DNA from 2 places in the Telluria sp. ZT3P26 genome. Region 2 is predicted to be linked to the other one. Evidence: riboswitches for the same ligand, from Rfam matches in the RefSeq annotation. Region 2 holds a riboswitch; the other holds the start of a gene.
What was found. Region 2 has a riboswitch for thiamine pyrophosphate ahead of thiC (phosphomethylpyrimidine synthase ThiC). Riboswitches for the same ligand answer to the same signal wherever they lie in the genome.
Positions count from the first base shown of each region.

Region 1: linked by a shared signal. The riboswitch ahead of AC56LN_RS06045 (TonB-dependent siderophore receptor) and the one ahead of thiC (phosphomethylpyrimidine synthase ThiC) in region 2 are both predicted to bind thiamine pyrophosphate.

Region 1 is NZ_JCASII010000001.1:1,369,082-1,373,510, forward strand. It holds gene AC56LN_RS06045 (TonB-dependent siderophore receptor) at 135-2,264, opposite strand; TPP riboswitch at 2,348-2,445, opposite strand; gene AC56LN_RS06050 (DUF535 family protein) at 2,502-3,248, opposite strand; gene AC56LN_RS06055 (hypothetical protein) at 3,556-3,891, shown strand; gene AC56LN_RS06060 (glutathione S-transferase) at 3,984-4,429, shown strand, end outside.
Region 2 is NZ_JCASII010000004.1:120,865-125,293, reverse strand. It holds gene AC56LN_RS14270 (bifunctional hydroxymethylpyrimidine kinase/phosphomethylpyrimidine kinase) at 1-22, opposite strand, end outside; gene AC56LN_RS14265 (thiazole synthase) at 19-840, opposite strand; gene thiS (sulfur carrier protein ThiS) at 861-1,064, opposite strand; gene thiC (phosphomethylpyrimidine synthase ThiC) at 1,065-2,990, opposite strand; TPP riboswitch at 3,068-3,179, opposite strand; gene AC56LN_RS14250 (hypothetical protein) at 3,237-3,530, opposite strand; gene AC56LN_RS14245 (hypothetical protein) at 3,674-4,429, opposite strand, start outside.

The sequences.
Region 1 (4,429 bases), on a different contig from region 2:
TGATAAGCGTAGAAAGCCGGGATAGTTCAAGAGTCCACGTCGCGACCGCATCCTGATGTGCCTAAGCGTCGACCCGTCCGCCACTGGTAGGAACCACAGTCACAACAGCAACTGTAGTCCACTACCGGCTTCAATCAAAAATCAATCTGCGCCGACACCCTGAACGTCCGCGGCGCCCCCGGCAGCAAATACCCACCCAGCGACTGCGTCACATCGCGCCAGTAGAACTTGTCGAACGCATTGTCCATCCGCGCCCGGATGATCGTGTTCAAACCACCCGCGCGCAGCAGGTACGACGCGCCGAACCCGGCCACGTGGTACCCCGGCACCTTGACCCGGTTGGCCGGATCGAACACCTTGTTGCCCGAATACTGCCACTGCGCGTCCAGCTTGAGTCCCGCCACCTGCGGCACCGCGTACTCGACCCACGCAGCCGTGCGCAGTTCCGGCACATTGGTCACGCGCTTGCCTTCGGTGCTGGCGTCGCCCGTGTCCTTCTGGTCCGTATCGAGCGCCATCAGCGACAGGTTGTAGTTCAGGCCGGGCAGGGCGCGGCCCTGCGCCGACAGTTCGATGCCGCGGTGCGTCTGCTCGCCGGCGCGCACGAAGACGTTGGCGGCGTTCGTGTACTCGAGGCCCTGGGTGATTTCGAATACGGCGCCCGACAGCGCCAGCTGCTCGTTCACATTGCGCTTGACGCCGAACTCGAACTGCTTCGAGCGGCTTGGCGAAAGCACCGTGTTCTGGTTGACCGTCTCCATCGGTGCGATGCCGCCGTATTGCAGTCCGTGGCTGATCGAGCCGTACACGCGCCAGTCCGGTGCCGGCGCGTACACCAGCGCCACGTTCGGCAGCGCGAACGAGTCTTTTGACTTCACGCGCGCCTGATCGATTTCTTCCAGCGCATCAAGCTTGAGCTGGACATAGCGCACGCCGGCATGCAGCGTCCAGGCTGGCGCCAGGGTCACGACATCCTGCACGAACAGCGAACGCTCTTCGGTTGCGCGGCGTTCCATCACCGGCCCGGTGACGCGGCTGCTGTCCACCGGCGGCACGATCTGGTTTTGCCAGATATTGCTTGAGCCGACGTAGTCGTAGACGTATTCGCCGAAGCTGTCGTGGCGTTCGGCGTACGCGATGCCGAGCGTCAGCGCGTGGCGCACGGCGCCCGTGTCGAAGCGACCCTGCAGCATCGCTTGCGCGCCCCATGGCGTCTTGCGCTCGCCGGTGCTCTGGAAGTCGTAGACGTCGTAGTCACCGTTCGAGCAGTAGCCCGGATAGTAGCCGTCGCCCTCATTGCTGCAACCGTAGGGGAAAGCGGTGAAGTCATCGCGCTTGAACCAGTGCTTGTTGGCGTTGACGGTTGCGGTCCAGCGGTCGCTGATGCGGTACTCGAAGCGCAGGCCCAGATTGCTGCTGTCCGTGTCGACGGGGCGCGTCCATGGCTGGTCGTTGAGCAGCGTTTTTGCGGAGATCCCGGTGGGCAGGGTTTCATTGCGCAGCAACTGGTAGCCGGGGGCGGTGACCTGCTCCTTGTGCTGGTGGTCGACGTCGATCTGGAACAGCGCATCCGGCGACATCTGCCAGTCGAAAGCGGCCGAGATGAACTGGCGTTTGCCGTCGGCGCCGCGCACGTACGATTTCAGGTCTTCGGCGGCAGCATTGATGCGGTAGCCGAAACGGCGGTCGGCGAAGCGGCCGCCCAGGTCGACCGCGCCGTACACGGTGCCGCGTTCGCGCACTTCGACCGTGGCCGAACGCAGCGGCGCATTGGTCGGGCGCTTGGTGACGAAGTTGAGCATGCCGCCGGGTGCTGCAACGCCGGCTTGCAGACCGGCCAGGCCGCGCAGGATTTCGATGCGCTCCTTGTTCTCGAGCGGGATCTGCGTGTCGCCCGAAATGGCGATCATGTCCTTGCGGTAGCTGGTCGCGTTGTCGAGCGTGAAGCCGCGCACCGAGAACTGTTCGGCGTAGCCGATGGCGTTGTAGGCGTCGCCGATCGAGGCGTCGTAGCGGCTCGCATCGGTGACGCTGCGGATCGACAGGTCCTGCATCTGGCCCTGGCCGATCGAGGTAATCGATGCTGGCGCGTCGAGCAGCTGCGTTTCGGCGAAACCGCCGACGCTGGCGCGGTCGAGCGCGATCCATTTGCTGCTGGTGACGACGACCGAGGGGATGGTGTCCTGTGCGACTGCGGCAGGCGTGACAACGAAGGCCTGCAGGATGGCGCAGGCAAGAACGGGGTGCTTCAGAGTGAAGGTCATGGTGTGCTCGTGTTTGCGCGCCACAGAGGCGCGCCGCTTTGAAATCAAGCCGGAGCCAACGTGGGGGAAGGGCAAACGAACGGGAGGGCTGCTTTGCGCTTTCCTTCGCTGGCATTATCCAGATCAGGTACGAAGGGTATGTCTCACCCGGAACAACGTTCCAGGACCCCTAGCGAAGGCGCGAGTGTAGCACGACGCTTGATGGCCGTGGTGAATCTGGCAAGCGTCGTGGTGGGGTCAGGCTTGTGCGATGGTGGGCGCTCTGGCAGCGGCAGCGGTCGTGGCGACCGGCGCCATATAGTGCAGCAGCGTGCCGCGCGCCGCCTCGCCGATCGCGCGCCACTGCTCGCGGCGTTGGGCGGCGCGCTTGCGGTGCTTCGATGGCATGTCGGCCAGTGGCTTGAGGTAGAACGGCAGCGTGATCTGGTAGTGGCGCGCATCGTATTCGGCGCCGCCGAGAATGCGCCAGAAACCGTCATAGCCGCTTTCGAATGCCGCGTGCTGGTCTGCGTGATACGCCGGGTGGGCGGTGGCGCGCAGCGCGAGCACGCGCTCGATGCCCAGCGCCTGCGCCGCGCCCTGCAAGGCGGCGAACGCGAAGAAGCTGGGTGAATTATTCGGGAACGCGCGTTCGAAGGCATCGAAGGCCGGCCCGGCGTCGCGCCACAGGCCGGCGTTGTGGGTCACCAGCGGCGCGCCGTCGGTCCAGGTCCAGGACAGGCGGTGCAGGACCGCGCCATTCGCGAGCAGCATCAAGGTCAGCCCGCCCTGCGGATCGTCACGCTGCGCCGCGCGCAACTGCAGCGCGAAGTGGCCATGTTCGCCATCCTGCTGCCACAGGACCAGGCCGGCGTCGCCATGCACCGCATCGCGGTACGCCCGGTTGAAGGTCGTGTCCTCGAAGCGGACGTGGGCATTCAGGGACTGGCGCTCGCGCCAATGGCGCAAGGCGTGCCAGCGTTGGGTCAATCGCGCGAAGATCATCGAGCGCTCCATTGGGCAGAAAGTGGCGGGCGAACTTTATTAAATTAGTTCCTAAGTGCAATTATGTTCCCGATTGCCAACGTGCGCTTGGAGAAAGTGTAATGATTCGTCAGGAACCAACAGGATTGGGGCCAGTGGCCCTGTTGACAGGGTTCGGCCCACGGTGGGATGTTGCTCAATAGCGACAATCGGGCGATGCCTGTGGCGCGCCCGGCTTGTCGCGTCACATTGATCGCCCCGAATGCGGGGGCGCGATCCGGAGCAGGTCATAATGGCGGCACTTATTTATCAGCACGAAAGAACATCCATGACGCACAACCAGCCGCCGGAAGCCGCCCTCGCGCAGGGCCCTGTGACCGGGAACGAACCGGTCGACGACAGCGTGTCAGCAGCACGCACCGCTGCGGACATGGCGCAGACCCGCAGCATGCACCGCACGGCCTCCAGTCGCGTCGGCGGCCAGGGGGCGCGCGCTGCGACCGCCAAGACGGCCAAGGACAAGGACAGCACGGGCAGTCCTCAACGGCCCAACGCCAGCCAGGTCTCGGCATGGAAGAAAGCAAACAAGGCATCGATTGCCGAAACGGCGAAGCATTTCAATCTGCCGCCAACGATCGCCAAACGGTGGTGTGCAGTTGCCTGATATCGAAGGCCGCCTGCTTGACCGGCGTACCGTGCTTCCCGGCCGTGCTGTTCGGTTTACCATGAATTTTCTCCATCAACAGGAAAACAATCATGGCGCATCCCTACGAACTGTTTTACTGGCCGTCGATCCAGGGCCGCGGCGAATTCGTGCGCCTGGCGCTGGAGGAAGCGGGCGTCGACTATGTTGACGTGGCGCGCGGTAATGGCGGCGTCGATCAATTGATGGCCGCGCTCGAAGTCGGCGACCATCCCGCCTTCGCTCCGCCATTCCTGAAGGCCGGCGAACAGACCATCGGCCAGGTGGCCAACATCCTGCTGTACCTGGGCGAACAGCATGACCTGGCGCCGCGCACCGAACCTGGCCGGCTCTGGGTGCACCAGCTGCAACTGACGATCGCCGACCTGGTCACCGAGACGCACGACACGCATCACCCGATCGCCTCGATGCTGTACTACGAAGACCAGAAAGCCGAGGCAGAGCGCCGCGCGGCCGATTTCGTGAAGACGCGCATCCCCAAGTTCATGGGCTATTTTGC
Region 2 (4,429 bases):
AGACCAGCACGCACGGTGTCATGCGGCGACGTTACCCGTGATCTTGCCGTCGACCGGCGACGACGGCGAGGCCGCGAAACGCTTCGGCATGCGCCCTGCCAGGTAGGCATCGCGCCCGGCCAGCACCGCATGCTTCATCGCGCGCGCCATGCGCACCGGGTCGCGCGCGCCAGCAATGGCGGTGTTCATCAGCACGCCGTCGCAGCCGAGTTCCATCGCGATCGCCGCATCCGACGCCGTGCCAACGCCGGCATCCACCAGCACCGGCACCGTGGCCTGCTCGATGATCAGCGACAGGTTCCACGGGTTGAGAATCCCCATCCCCGAGCCGATCAGCGACGCCAGCGGCATCACGGCCACGCAGCCGATCTCCTGCAGGATGCGGGCCTGGATCGGATCGTCGCTGCAGTAGACCATCACGTCGAACCCGTCGCGCACCAGCGTTTCGGCGGCCTTGAGGGTTTCGGGCATGTGCGGGAACAATGTGGTGGCGTCGCCCAGCACCTCGAGCTTGACGAGATTGCGCCCGCCCAGCAGCTCGCGCGCCATCTGCAGCGTGTAGACCGCATCCTTCGCATTGAAGCAGCCGGCCGTGTTGGGCAGGATGGTGAACTCGGACGGCGGCAGCACATCGAGCAGGCTGGGCGCGTTCGGGTCCTGGCCGATGTTCACGCGGCGGATCGCCACCGTGATGATCTCGGCGCCGGCCGCCAGCGTGGCCTCGCGCGTTTGCGCCAGGTCGCGGTATTTGCCGCTGCCCACCAGCAGGCGCGAGTGGTAGGCGCGCCCGGCGATGGTGAGTACATCCGGTTGCCCGTCTGGTTTCATGTTTTCGTTCATGACATTCATCCTGTTCTCCTTTAGCCGCCACCGATGGCGCGCACGATATCGACCCGGTCCTGCGCCTGCAGGCGGCGCGTGGGCCACTGCTGGCGCGGCACCACCTCGCGGTTGACGGCCAGCGCCATCCCCTGCCCGTTCAGGTCCAGCTGCGCGAGCAGGCCGGCCAGTGTCTGGCCCGGTGGCACGCCGCACGGCGCGCCATTGACTTCGATGGGTGTCATTCAGACCTCCCGGTACAGCCGGGCGCCGTCGCGCACGAACTCGATCGCCTTTTCCTGCATCCCCTGCTGCAGGGCCTTTTCGCCCTGCATGCCATTGGCGGCAGCGTAGGCGCGCACTTCCTGCGTGATCTTCATCGAGCAGAAATGCGGGCCGCACATCGAACAGAAATGGGCCACCTTGGCCGAATCCTTGGGCAGCGTCTCGTCGTGGAATTCGCGCGCCTTGTCGGGATCCAGGCCCAGGTTGAACTGGTCGTCCCAGCGGAATTCGAAGCGCGCTTTCGACAGCGCGTTGTCGCGCAGCTGCGCGCCCGGATGGCCCTTGGCCAGGTCGGCCGCGTGGGCCGCGATCTTGTACGTGATGATGCCGTCCTTGACGTCCTGCTTGTCGGGCAGGCCCAGATGCTCCTTGGGCGTCACGTAGCACAGCATCGCCGTGCCGTACCAGCCAATGGTGGCCGCGCCGATGCCCGACGTGATGTGATCGTAGCCGGGCGCGATATCGGTTGTGAGCGGCCCGAGCGTGTAGAACGGCGCTTCATGGCACTGCTCGAGCTGCAGGTCCATGTTCTCCTTGATCAGGTGCAGCGGCACGTGGCCGGGGCCTTCGATGATCGTCTGCACGTCGTGCTTCCACGCGATCTGCGTGAGTTCGCCCAGCGTTTTCAGTTCGGCCAGCTGCGCTTCGTCGTTGGCGTCGTAGATCGAGCCTGGGCGCAGGCCGTCGCCCAGGCTGAACGTCACGTCGTACGCCTTCATGATGGCGCAGATGTCTTCGAAGTGGGTATACAGGAACGATTCGCGGTGGTGCGCCAGGCACCACTTGGCCATGATCGAGCCGCCGCGCGAGACGATGCCCGTCAGGCGGTTCGCCGTCATCGGCACGTAGCGCAGCAGCACGCCGGCGTGGATCGTGAAGTAGTCGACGCCCTGCTCAGCCTGTTCGATCAGCGTGTCGCGGAAGATTTCCCAGGTCAGGTCTTCGGCCTTGCCATTGACCTTTTCCAGCGCCTGGTAGATCGGCACCGTGCCGATCGGGACCGGGCTGTTACGCAGGATCCATTCGCGCGTTTCGTGAATGTGCTTGCCGGTCGACAGATCCATCACCGTGTCGGCGCCCCAGCGGATCGCCCAGGTCATCTTTTCCACTTCTTCGCCAATCGACGAGGTCACGGCCGAATTGCCGATATTGGCATTGACCTTGACCAGGAAATTGCGGCCGATGATCATCGGCTCGATTTCGGGGTGGTTGATGTTGAGCGGGATGACGGCGCGCCCGCGCGCGACTTCCGAGCGCACGAATTCAGGCGTGATCTCGGCCGGGATGCTGGCGCCGAACGACTGGCCCGGATGCTGGCGCCCCATCAGGTCGGCAACCCGCTTGCCCATCGGACCGGATGCATGCAGCGACGCGATGTATTCCTTGCGCTGCATGTTTTCACGCAGCGCGATGAATTCCATCTCGGGCGTGATGATGCCCTGGCGCGCGTAATGCATCTGCGTGACGTTCGCGCCGCTCCTGGCGCGGCGCGGCGCGCGCTGCAGGTCGAAGCGCAGCGCGGTCAAGGCCGGATCGTTCAGCCGCTGCTGGCCGTATTGCGACGATGGCCCGGTCAGTTGCTCGGTGTCGCCGCGTTCGTCGATCCATGGTTGACGCATTGGCGCCAGGCCGCTGCGGATATCGATCGCGGTCGCGGGTTCCGTGTACGGTCCGGACGTGTCGTAGACGAACAGCGGCGGATTGGGTTCGCCGCCAAAGCTGTCGGAGGTGGCCGACTGGCTGATCGCGCGCATCGGCACGCGGATATCGGGGCGGCTGCCTTCGATATAGACCTTGCAGGAGTTTGGTAGCGATGCGATGGCTGCCTGGTCCACCGTGGCGGTGGCGGCATCGAACAGTTGCGAAGACTTCGGAGGTGCGTTCATGTGGCTCCCTTGCGTGCATGAGAGCCAGCAAAGGAGTTACCGGGTGCGGCGAGGTCGGGCGCAAGACTGCGCACGGCCGCACGAATCGGCTGCTTCCCTTCGCTGGCATTATCCAGATCAGGTTCGGAGGGTATTTCTCACCCACGCATCGCTGTAAAACAACGGCGCGCAGGACCCCTAGCGTTTGCTGCCAGTGATGGCAGCGGGTGGATTATAGCCGAACCGATATTGGATGGGCCATCATGGTTACAACATCGGCGGCTCGGCCGGCAACGGCAGCAAATGCAGCGCGCCGTCGATGAAGCGCACTTCGACGAACGGCGTCTGCGCCGGCTCGACGGCACGGCGCACCGTCGGCCCGCCCTGCACCGCCACCTCGAGCTGGACGCTGGCCCCATCGACCGCCACATCGAACGAATCCGCACGCGAAATCGTCAGGTCGGTACTCACGTTCGGCCGGTCATAGACCTGCTTGCCGTCGACCCGCACGCTGACCGTATTGTCTTGAAAGCCTTCGCCCAACCTCACGCGTAACGTCATCGCTTGCCTCGCCTTTCCATTGACTGCGACAGGTTTGCCGGACAAGCCGCCCGAAGAGCAGGCTTGTCCGGAACAGGGTAACGCCAGCAGGGCCACCACGACCAGCGCGCATGCCTGGTGCACTCCCGGCCATCCCGCAGTGGTCATGTCTTCCGGTGCGGCCGCGTGCCCGGCCCGCTCGCGCCGGCCGCTGCAGAGCCGCCCTGGACAGTGGCCAGGCAGGTCAGCAACTCACCCTGGGACACCGGATCGAGTACCCTGGCCCCGGCGGCGCTCGAGAGCAAGGCGACGCTCTCGTCAAGACGGGCTGCGCGCACGAACAGTGGCTTGCCCTCGCCCGCGTTCACCGTCTTGAACGCGCGTGCCGCATTGACGCCCTTGACCATGCGCACATAGGCCGCCATCGGATGCGTGTCGAAACGATCGAGCACCTCGTCGAAGGCGGCATTGCCCGAGCGCAGCGTTACGTTGTCCGATCCTTGCAGGTACAACAGCGCGCCCTGGTCGTCGCCCATGAACAGGTCGGCCAGCACATTGTCGTCGGTACTGACCGGATAGCGCACGCGCACCGTCAGGATATCGGACAGCACTTGCGAACCGTCGAGCGCCGCATACGCGGCCCGTACCCGGTACTGGCCGGGCTGGCCGAAATAGAAGCCATCCCTGCCGTAACCAATATACGCGCTGTCCTGGGCCGGGTTGTCCACCCCGAGCATCGTCTGGCGTTCGCCCACCAGGTGGTCGATCATCGGCTCGTAGGCGCAGACCCGGCCGCCCGGTTGTTCGATGACGATCTTGACCAGGCCGTAGTTCGGATGCAGCCAGGTATGGGCGCGGCGCCCGCGCGTGTCGGTGGCACGCAGCTTGAGTCCGAGCACCACCGGCTCGCCCAGCGCGAA